Regions from separate parts of the Macrococcus epidermidis genome, predicted to be linked through region 2. Evidence: riboswitches for the same ligand, from Rfam matches in the RefSeq annotation. Region 2 holds a riboswitch; the other holds the start of a gene.
What was found. A riboswitch is a leader RNA that binds a small molecule or an ion and turns the genes downstream of it on or off. The one in region 2 is predicted to bind S-adenosylmethionine.
Positions count from the first base shown of each region.

Region 1: another riboswitch for S-adenosylmethionine. It lies ahead of KFV12_RS04205 (methionine ABC transporter ATP-binding protein); the one in region 2 lies ahead of KFV12_RS09875 (hypothetical protein).

Region 1 covers NZ_CP073819.1:772,965-778,739, forward strand. The annotation lists gene KFV12_RS04165 (hypothetical protein) at 1-127, opposite strand, end outside; gene aroD (type I 3-dehydroquinate dehydratase) at 322-1,050, shown strand; gene KFV12_RS04175 (nitroreductase family protein) at 1,114-1,647, shown strand; gene KFV12_RS04180 (thioredoxin family protein) at 1,693-2,013, opposite strand; gene KFV12_RS04185 (Spx/MgsR family RNA polymerase-binding regulatory protein) at 2,157-2,510, shown strand; gene gcvH (glycine cleavage system protein GcvH) at 2,583-2,951, shown strand; gene KFV12_RS04195 (toprim domain-containing protein) at 3,044-3,433, shown strand; gene KFV12_RS04200 (thioredoxin family protein) at 3,405-3,716, shown strand; SAM riboswitch class I at 3,756-3,861, shown strand; gene KFV12_RS04205 (methionine ABC transporter ATP-binding protein) at 3,934-4,959, shown strand; gene KFV12_RS04210 (methionine ABC transporter permease) at 4,952-5,644, shown strand; gene KFV12_RS04215 (MetQ/NlpA family ABC transporter substrate-binding protein) at 5,697-5,775, shown strand, end outside.
Region 2 covers NZ_CP073819.1:1,870,898-1,876,672, reverse strand. The annotation lists gene KFV12_RS09895 (helix-turn-helix domain-containing protein) at 1-188, opposite strand, end outside; gene KFV12_RS09890 (hypothetical protein) at 462-704, shown strand; gene KFV12_RS09885 (ATP-dependent nuclease) at 841-2,421, shown strand; gene KFV12_RS09880 (hypothetical protein) at 2,403-3,431, shown strand; gene KFV12_RS09875 (hypothetical protein) at 3,503-3,739, opposite strand; SAM riboswitch class I at 3,813-3,914, opposite strand; gene KFV12_RS09870 (hypothetical protein) at 4,076-4,270, shown strand; gene KFV12_RS09865 (hypothetical protein) at 4,319-4,843, shown strand.

The DNA.
Region 1 (5,775 bases), 1.1 Mb from region 2:
TATGGCTTTTGTATATGGGTTTTGTAATCGCGATATAGTCTTCGTTTTCTACTAAACGAATGGCTATCTTCGTGTGGTTATCTATTTTCCATCCTGGTAACGTTTTTAAATCAAATAGTGTTTTCATTATTATCCTCCATATATTAATCACTATGCTTTCCAAATTAAATTCTTGTGAACTTATAATATGGGTATAATTGATACAATTTATTAATCAAGTAAGGTAAAATAGACTTAAGAGATTGTTCAATAATTAACAGCACTTATCTATTTTACCATACTTTCACTTTAATTATTGGATGAATAAGAGGAGGACTTATTTTGACAGAGCAGAGTAGTGCAATTCCAAAGGTAATATTGACGTTATCAGATGTACAGAACACAGATGATAAAGTGATTAAAGAAGCGATTGAATATATCGATTATTTCGATGTCGTTGAATATCGAGCTGACTTAGCACAAGGTTCAATTGAATTTTATGAATCTGAGATTGCTTTTATAAAGAATAAGTTTCCATCAAAACAAATTTTATTTACATATCGCACAGAAGATATGAATAACAAGACAAAAATTACGATGGATGCTTATTTTGAACTTATTAAAGAAGTGATAGAGAAAAAGTTATGTGATATTATCGATTTAGAATTGATGATGTACGAAGACTATATGGATAAATTATTGGTTTTGGCACGTGCGAATAATATTTTAGTGTTAATCAGTCACCATGAATATGAATTCACTCCACGTATTAAAGATATGCTCGCGATATATAATCGCATGATTAAACTAGATGCAGATTACTGTAAACTAGCGGTTAAACCGAATGATGGTAAAGATGTGCTTAACTTAATGTCAGCAGTTTATGAAACAAAACAAAACTGTAATTTAAATATTATCGGTATAGCAATGGGAGAAATTGGAAAGATTACACGAGTGGCGTGTGGGATATTTGGATCATCTATGACCTTTGGCTATGTCGGCAATCCAGTTGCACCAGGCCAAATTCATATTAAAGATTTACATGATCAGATTGTACTTTATAAGTCATGATTTACAAATTAATGATACTTCTTTATAATTGATAATGGTTATCATTTATGAGGAGGTATTTTTTTGGAATTAAAAGATGCGATAAAAAATAGAAGAAGTATTAAACAGTATGTCGATACAACTGTTGAAGATAGCGCTGTAGAACGTGCGATTGAATTAGCGACATATGCACCTAACCACGGTATGCGTGAACCTTGGCGCATTGTGTGGGTGAAAAAAGAAAGATTAGAAAACTATGCTCAGACGTTTGCTGACGTTGCATTTAAGAATAATGCAGAGAAAAAAATTCAGCATGTAGACAAAACAAAAATACTTGCTGGTATATTGTTAGTCGTTGGTCCACGCGATCGACGTCAAAAAGAAAATTTAGAAGATATTCTTGCGATTGGCGGTTTTATGCAGACGCTTTCATTAGCTTTATATGAAGAAAAGATAGGGAGCTGTATTAAAACACAACCACCTTTACTACACCCAGAGTTATCAAAACATCTAGGTTGCGAGGCTGATGAAATGATTTATGGAGCGGTTTATTTAACAGCTCAAACGGAATCAGAATATAAGCCACGAAAGAATAATAATTTAATTTCAACATATTAAAAAAACCATCCATTTCATCAATGGATGGTTTATAAATTTAAAATTTTATTTTAAGTTCTCGGCTAAAAATGCTTTAACTGATTCAGGTGTTTTTGCGTTAGCAGAATGAAGATGTGCTAATTTTTCACCTTTTTCAAAGATAAGGATACTTGGGATACCCATTACTTCATTCTCATCAGCAGCTTCAGGTACTTGGTCACGGTTGATTTTATACCATGTATAATCATTGTATTCATCTACAATAGGATCAATCCAGAAATCCATACGTGTACAATCGGGACACCAATCTGCAAAGAATTTTACGATTACTTTCTCATCTTGATTTATAATTTCTTTAAATTCTTCATATTGACTTATTGTTCTCATAATTATTCCCTCACAGTGTTTTATATAATTTATTTATATGATAATTATATACCTTTTTAATAAATTATTAAACGATAAGGATTGCAGTTGTAACCTTTAAGAATAATTGTTAATATTAGGTTAAATTAAGAAGGAGGCCTATGATGATAAAATTTTATCAGTTACCAAATTGTAGTACATGTAGAAAGGCAGCAAAATATTTAGAAACACATGGCGTTAGTTTTGAACCTATCCATATCGTTGAACTTACTCCCACGGCTGCTGAATTTAAAGCGATTGTAGAGCAGACAAATGTTGATGTTGATGCGCTTTTCAATAAACAGGGTGCTAAATTTAAAGCATTAAACCTTAAAGAAACATTAAGCGAAAAGTCAGATGATGAAAAGTTTGAATTACTTGCTTCAGATGGTATGTTAGTTAAAAGACCGTTAGCTGTTAATGGCAATAAAATTACTTTAGGCTTTAAAGAAAAAGAATATAGCGATACTTGGTTATAAAAATGATTGAATAAACGCTTACAATGTGTCATTATTATAGTGATAGTACTTTAATTAAACGGAGGGTTTATAATGTCAAACTTAAAATTTTCAAAAGATCACGAATGGGTAAAATCAGAAGATAATGTTAAAACAATCGGTATTACAGATTTCGCACAATCTGAATTAGGGGATATCGTATTCGTTGAATTACCAGAAGTTGGAGATGAAATCGAAGTTGGTGCTCCTTTTGGTAGCGTTGAGTCAGTAAAAACTGTATCTGAATTATATGCTCCTATCTCAGGCAAAGTTATTGAAGTTAACTCTGAATTAGAAGATTCTCCTGAATTAGTAAACGAATCAGCAATGGATCAAGCTTGGATGATTAAAGTTGAAGCTGACGATGCTGCACTTGAAGAATTAATGGATCAAGCACAATATGATGAAATGATTAACGCATAAATGGTATAATTTCCTTGATAATAATTTATCAAGGAATTTTTTTATTATCAAATTGCTAAAACTGAATACAATATGATAAAAAGGTGATGGACATGTCTGTAATTACTAAAGTTATCGTTGTAGAAGGAAAGCGTGACAAACTAAGATTACAAGAAGTATTAACGGAACCTGTACATATTATATGCACCAATGGCACGATGGGTATCGGAAAACTGGATGATATGATTGAAGATTTGTACCATCATAAAGTTTATATTATGACCGATAGTGATAAAGCTGGACGTAAAATTAGATCTTGGTTTAAACGCCATGTGAGTGAAAGTAATCATATTCATATTGATCCGAAATACGGTGAGGTGGGTAATTGTCCACTAGATTATTTAGCAAGAACGATGATGAAACATCAGTTTGATGTAAAACAACAATTGATATGGAAAGGTAAGCCCGCGCAATATGAACTTAAATCAGCTTTTGCAATTTGAAATTTCAGATCAACCATTTATTCTATTTGGATATACCCCGTTTTGTGGTACATGTAAGCTTGCAGAAAAGATGTTAGATATTACTGCTGCATCTCTAAATATACCCGTTATAAAAATTGATTTAAATTATTATGAAAATTTAAGTCAGTATTATGAAATAAAAAGTGTACCTGTGCTATTGTTTATTCGTAATGGGATAGTCGAAAATATTTCTTATCAATTTGAGTCCGTAACAACTTTGTATGAAAATTTAAATTTACTGTTGACGAATACTTCAAATTGACTTAAGATAAAGAACATATTCATAAAACAACTAAATAAACTCTTATCCAGAGTGGTGGAGGGATGTGCCCTATGAAACCCGGCAACCGTCAATAATGACATGGTGCCAATTCACATAAAGTTATATTAACTTTAGAAGATGAGAGAGTCGAAAATAGATAATTATCGTCTTTCTTATGTTCACATAGGAGAGACGTTTTTTTGTTAGGAGGCCAAATTTGATTACATTAAACAATGTTGTAAAGACATTTACAACAAAAAAAGGAAATATACAAGCTGTCGATAACGTAAATCTTGAAATTCAAAGCGGTGAGATTTACGGTATTATTGGTTTCAGTGGTGCCGGGAAAAGTACATTAATTCGAATGTTTAACGGATTAGAATTACCGACGAGTGGTGACGTGATTGTAAATGGCAGTACCATCAATAAACTGTCAAAGCAGCAACTGAATAAAGAACGTCAAAAAATATCAATGATATTCCAGCATTTTAACCTACTTTGGAGTAGAACGGTATATGACAATATTGCATTACCTCTTGAAATAGCCGGCGTTAAAAAGAGCGACATTAGTCCTAAAGTGAAATCTTTGATTAAACTTGTTGGATTAGAAGGCAGAGAAAATGCTTATCCATCAGAATTGTCAGGAGGGCAAAAACAACGTGTAGGTATTGCCCGTGCATTAAGTAATGATCCTGACGTTTTACTTTGTGATGAAGCAACGAGTGCTTTAGATCCACAGACGACAGATGAAATTCTAGAACTATTAGTTGATATCAATAAAACGTTGAACTTAACCATAATTTTAATCACCCATGAGATGGAAGTTATCCGCAAGATCTGTCACAAAGTAGCTGTAATGGAGTTAGGGAAAGTGGTTGAAGAAGGATCAGTGATAGAAGTATTTAATAATCCAAAAACAACTATCACAAAACGTTTTGTACGTGATGATATCCAGGATAATGAAACTGAGACTTCAATCGAAGAGATTAAACAAGCATATCCACATGGCAGTATCCTGAAATTAAAATTTGTTGGCTCTTCAACTGGCCAGCCTATCGTAAGTAAAGTAATTAAGAAGTACGGCATCGAGATGAATATCTTAGCAGGAAATGTTAAACATACTCAATCAGGATCTTTCGGTAATTTAATTGTTCATGTTAAAGAAGTTAACGGATCACTTCAACCTATCGCTGAAGAATTAAAAAGCCATGGTGTTGAGATGGAGGTAGAAAGACATGGATAATTTTATTAAAACATTGACAGATATGTTAAGCATGAAAAATGTGGTATGGGCAGATGTATGGACTGCAACCGTTGAAACTTTATCAATGACTTTTATTTCTGCAATATTCACATTTATATTTGGGTTAATTATCGGTATTATATTGTTCTTAACTTCTCGCAGTAAGTCAAAAGCAGCACGTGTATTTTATAGTGTTACAGCTTTTATCGTCAATTTATTCCGAGCAATCCCATTTATTATCTTGATTTTATTGCTATTTCCATTTACAAATTTAATCATGCAGACAATCAGTGGAGTAAAAGGAGCACTGCCAGCTTTAATTATTGGTGCGGCACCTTTCTACGCACGTCTTGTTGAAATTGGATTGAAAGAGATAGATAAAGGTGTAATCGAAGCTGTTGAATCAATGGGCGCAAATACATGGACATTAATTAAAAAAGTATTAATTCCTGAAAGTTTACCAGCAATTGTATCTGGTATTACAGTCACAACGATTGCACTCGTTGGTTCTACAGCAATCGCTGGCGTTATTGGTGCCGGTGGTTTAGGTAACTTAGCTTACTTAGTTGGATTCACAAGAGGACAAAATGACGTAATTTTTGTTTCTACAGTAATTATTTTAATTATTGTATTCCTCATTCAATTCGTCGGTGACATTATTACGAAGAAAGTTGATAAACGTTAATTATCCAGAATGGATTTTTATAAAAATAATACAAAAAAGAGGAGCGTTAAAAATGAAAAAATTATTTTACGTATTTCTTACTGCATCATTAATATTAATTCTTGCAGCTTGTGGTAATGATAAATCTGACG
Region 2 (5,775 bases):
TCGTCCATCGTCATATTAAATATTTTGCCGATGTTATACAGATCAACAGCAGTAATATTGCGTTCACCATTTTCTAATTTAGAATAGGTTGATAATCCAATATTTAATTGATGCGCCATTTCTTTGGAAGTAAAATCTAGATTCTCTCTGTGGTATTTGATCGATTTCGCAAAGTCGGAGTTATTCAATGTATTCCACCTCTTTTTTAGGTGAAATTAACAAAGAAAATCATAAAAAAGTGGGTATTTTCCAACTCAGAAAATACCCACAATTTTTTTGTAAATTATATTATAATTGAAAGTTAATGTTTTTATCTAATGTTGAAAAATAATGTCTTTTACTAAATTATTATAAGTTTTTCTCGTATATTTTAGTGCGAATTTTCCAAATCAGAAATTTTTAATTTATGTATTAATTTCCATATTATGATTAAAATATCATAATACAAAGGGGGTGACTCCGTGGATTTTGAGCTTGGTCGCATACATAAGATTTTAGTAACGTTAACCGATCACCCAGATGCAGACTATTACGGTTACTTTAAAGAAGACGACATCATATTTATCTTACTTGAGATGGGCTTAGTTGAATTCAAGTTCAATGTCTTAATCGATGATAACGTGTTCAAATCTTTACTTAATATTGAAGTAACTAAAAAGGGATTACTCTTTATGACTGCATATAACAATCAGGTGAAATACTAAGAAGACTGCTAATTAAGTGGTCTTTTTTATTAATTAAGCAATAAAAAATTGATATAATGAAATTGTAGTCTATATCAAATATAATTATATTTCGTTTTTCAATAATAATAATAAATTTTAGGGAGCAATTATATTAGTGATAACAAAAATAAAGATTAGAAATTATAAAATATTTAAAGAATTTGAAATAAATGTGCACGAAAAAAAGAATATTCTTGTTGGAGAAAATGGAGTTGGAAAAAGTACCTTATTGGAAGCAATATCACTAGTTCTCAATGGTTCAAAAAATGTTGTCGATAGTTTAGGGTTTCAAGCAATGTTTAATAATAATGCAGTGAAAACTTTTTTTGAAAATGAGAAAATAATTTCAAATCTTCCAACTATAAATATTGAACTTTATTTAGAGTTACCTAATAATCCGATTTTTGAATCATTGTATGGTAAAAATAATTTATTGAATAAAGAAACATATGGTATATATATGATTGTGCAGCCAGATTTAGAATTATATTCTCAAGAAATTGATGAAATTCTTTCATTAGAAGAAGATATCTTCCCGTATGAGTTTTATAAATTGCAATTTAAAACCTTTGCAAATACTGTTTATGATAGTTATTCAAAGAAACATAAAATCCGTTATGAATTTATAGATAGTTCAAAGTTAAATTCAAAAATTGGTATTAAGAAATTTATTTCAAATTTATTTGATCAACATGCAAATGAACAACAAAAAAATCAAATTAGATTTGAATTTAGAAAACAACTTAATAATTTTTCTAATGATTTATATGATAATTACGGTTTGAATTCATATGAGGAATATAAAATTCAAACATCAAATTTAATTACTAGCCAATTTGATAAACATATTACTGCGGTTAAAGAAGATATTTCTATAGAACAAGAAGGAAAAGGAGAACAATTAATATTAGGAATTCAATCCTCTTTAAACTCAACAAGTGAAAATGTAAAGATTATTTTAATTGAAGAACCTGAAAATCATTTGAGTTATATTAATATGTTAAAATTAATAAAATTAATAGAAGATTCAAATTTACAATTATTTATTTCAACACATAGTAATATGATTGCTTCAAGATTAGAAATAAACAATATGCATATTCTTTCAAAAACTAATGTAACAAGTATAATAGATATTTCAAAACAGGCAAATAGGTATTTTAAAAAATCTCCAAATACAAGTTTGTTGGATTTTATATTATCAAAGAAAGCAATATTAGTTGAAGGACCCGCGGAATTTATTTTAATGAACAAATTCTATGAAATTATTCATGGTTGTTTACCTCATAGTAACGATATATCAATAATATCCGTAAATGGTTTAAATTTTAAAAATTATTTAGAGTTATCTAAATTACTCGGTATTGAGACTTTAGTTATTACGGATAATGATAAAAATTATGATGAAAATATATTAAAGAAATATGAAGAAGTTAATAGTTTTGAAAATATAAAAATTGTTTCCGATATTAATAACGATAATCATACTTTTGAAGTATGTATATATAATTCTAATATTCAGATACTTGATTATTCAATGAAAACAAAAAGTATGAAAAATGGGTTACTAGAATATATGCTAAATAATAAAACTGAATTTGCCATGAGGTTACTTGAAAAATTAGAAAATGAAGAAATAGAAATTAATATACCAATTTATATTAAAGAAGGTTTACAATGGATAAAAGAAAAATAATTTATAATGCAGTTGCTGGATCCGGGAAAACCACTGCTATTATTGACAAATTGAATGAAAAAGAGAGATCATTAGTCCTAACTTATACTAATAATAACGAAAAAGAATTAATTTCAAGAATTATTATGAAATTTGGATACATTCCAGAAAATATTGTTGTTAAAAAAGTATATTCTTTTTTGTATTCTTTTTGTTTAAAGCCTTATCTACCAATTGATTTTGAAATAAATGGAATAACTTATAAAACACCGAATCATTTCAAATATAAATCTGACAATATTTCATATTATTTAAATTCAAATAAATTTATATATAACAATAAAATTTCAAAGTTTATTTTATTTAATGAAATAGATTTTATTGGTAGATTAAATAAATTTTTTGATAATGTATTTATCGATGAGTTTCAAGATCTTTCTTCAGATGAGATTAATATTGCATTTAAATTAATAGAATTTTCAGGGAATGTTTATTTGTATGGAGACTTTTTTCAAACCACTTATTCTACATCAATCAGAGGAAATACTAATAAAAGTATGAAAATAAAAATTGATAACTTTCTAAAGGGATATAAATCTAATGGTTATGAGATAAACACAAATGAATTTATTTTTTCAAAAAGATGCCCTCAATCAGTCACTCAATTCATAACAAATAAATTGCAAATTGATATGAAATCTCATACTTCTGAAAAGCATGAAATAAATCTTTTGACGGAAATAGATAAGATTAAAAATATTATGGAAAATGATAATATACCAAAATTGTTTTATCAAAAGGCAAATCAATATCTTGGATATTCAATGAATTGGGGAGAGTCTAAAGGATTAACGTTTGAAGATGTTTGCGTTGTATTAAATAGATCTACTTTTGAAAAGTATAATAAAGATAAATTAAATGAATTAGCACCTTTGACCAAAAATAAATTTTATGTAGCATGTACTCGAACTTCAAGAAATTTATATTTTATCGAAGAATCCAAATTATTATTATACAAAAAAAATATATAGAATTTTTAAATTAATAGAATTTTATTACAATTATATTAATAGAAGTGCCCATCATATGATAGGCACTTCTATTAATATTGTGGTTCTACGGTCACTTTGTAGCCATTAATAACAAACTCAACTTTACGGTTCTCTTTAACAATAGTTGGTTCTTCAGGCGCTTGTGTATAAAGCTCAGCATCTAATGCATTTAATTCACTTTTAAGCTGAGAAATTTTTCCCATTCTAGCCATGCTAGATGACCAACTGTTCGGTTTCTTCATTTGTGCCTCTACTAATTCTGCTAATACGTCTGCTCTTGTTCTCATTATAAACACTCCTTAAATCGTTTTTACAATAAAAATAAGCTCATCTTAAAGAAAGAAGAGCTTAAGTAAGAACTTCTTATCTTTCAAGATATCATCTTGTTGGAATTAGCACAGTGCATAAGCCTGTTGCTGAGGTTTCATAGGGCCAAGTCCCTCCACCTGCTCTGAATAAGATACGAGCTATTTTTTTGTAAGTTAATTATAACATACTTTTTTTATTCAGAACCCTTCGAAATCATTTTGTAATATTTTTTGAGCCATATTTTTAAGGTAAGTTTAAGGTAAAGTACATGGATTGAGATAGTATAATAAAAAGAAAATGAGGTGATAAAAGTAATGAAATCATGTCATAAACTTTTTATTGGTGCGGCGCTCAGTATCATCGGATTTATATTTATTGGATATGCGTTACTATATGATATTAAACCGGATAGCATTCACGGACTCATTGCAGGTGTACTTCTAATGATCGGTATGCCAATGTATTTTAAGAATTTAGCAACTCATCTTGAGAACGGAAGACAGTCGTGACGATTTGAAAGAATACTATATATTAATACAAAGTAAAGGAGACGAATCATGACATCAATTAAAGTTGCTGGTATCGATATTTTAAATCAAATGGTATCACCTTTTATGTTTGTAGAGAATGATAAACGTGTAAGATTTTATGAATCTAGACTTACGTACTTTGGTTATATGAAGTTACTAAAGAAAATCTCAAACAAATATGATTTGCTATACAATGGATTTGATATTAATGCGAAGCATTACAGGTTAGGAAAGATTATTGATATCAAAAGGTACAATGAGTATATCGTCTATAATGAAGAATTAAAGAAAGATTTTACGCATGTTAATATTAAAGGATTATCTTTAGAAGATGCAATCAATTACGTGAGATACCATAAAAGGAAAGAAAAGATGCCATTTTTTAGTTATCTTTATAATGATAAAACGTTTATTCGATTAAGTCCGTTTTACATTGATGTCATTTCAGAGGATACAGCGCTTATTGCGTGGATTAAGCAGGAATATAAATATGATTATGCGCATGACTTTGATATTGATGAGGTAATGACAGAAGCGGAGTGGCTGGGGTAGTATTAAAATATATTTTCATTGAAGAATTTATATTTATAAATCTTAAAATAGAAAGAGTATTAAAATGAACTTTAAAAGACATATAACTATATTAAGAATCGTCATGTATAGTCTAGATACGGTTATTGCGTTATCACTATTATATTATTTCGGAAGTAAGATATTCCCTTATGAATTCATCGCTCTGGGTGACCAATTCTATTATCTCAGTATTATTCTAATCCTTGAAGCCATTATCCTAACTGCAGAGAAAGTCAAGGAAGACTTAGAGGATATACCTATAGGAAAATGGAGAAGGTATCGAATATAAGCGATATCTCGGTATTAAGGGAATGAAAGTAATATCAAGTACATCAATGGCATATATACTACAATATTAAAAAAAATTAATTGTGAGTGAAAAATATAATAATTTTTTATATCCAGGATATTTATCCAGCAGATGAAACATATAAAAAATAATTATTAATGAACTTATACCAATTGAGCAGTACACCCAAATACCTTCCAATTCAATGATACTATTTCCGTAAATATGAAATAACATCAAACCAATATACAATAAGTAATTTAGAATATTGAGTGTCATAACTTTCTTCTTCAAGTAAATCACCTCTAAAAAAATATAACTTATTCTAAATTATATACATAATTTAGAATATATGTATATAATTATATAAAAATCAAAGGAATGTTTATTAAATATGAAAACAAATAAAGATGTTGTTTACGCTGCTTTAGGAGGATGTTTCGGTGTACTGCTCGTTCAATTTTTTATGAGCTATTTAACTACAGGTAATGTATGGGAATGGTCAGAGGTATCTCATAATGTTATTCCATTTTTGGTGTTTTTCTTAATAATTTTAATTGTTATTAAAGAATATAATGTTAGGAAAATTAATCGATAGAATAAAAATTTACATAGTCAAAGA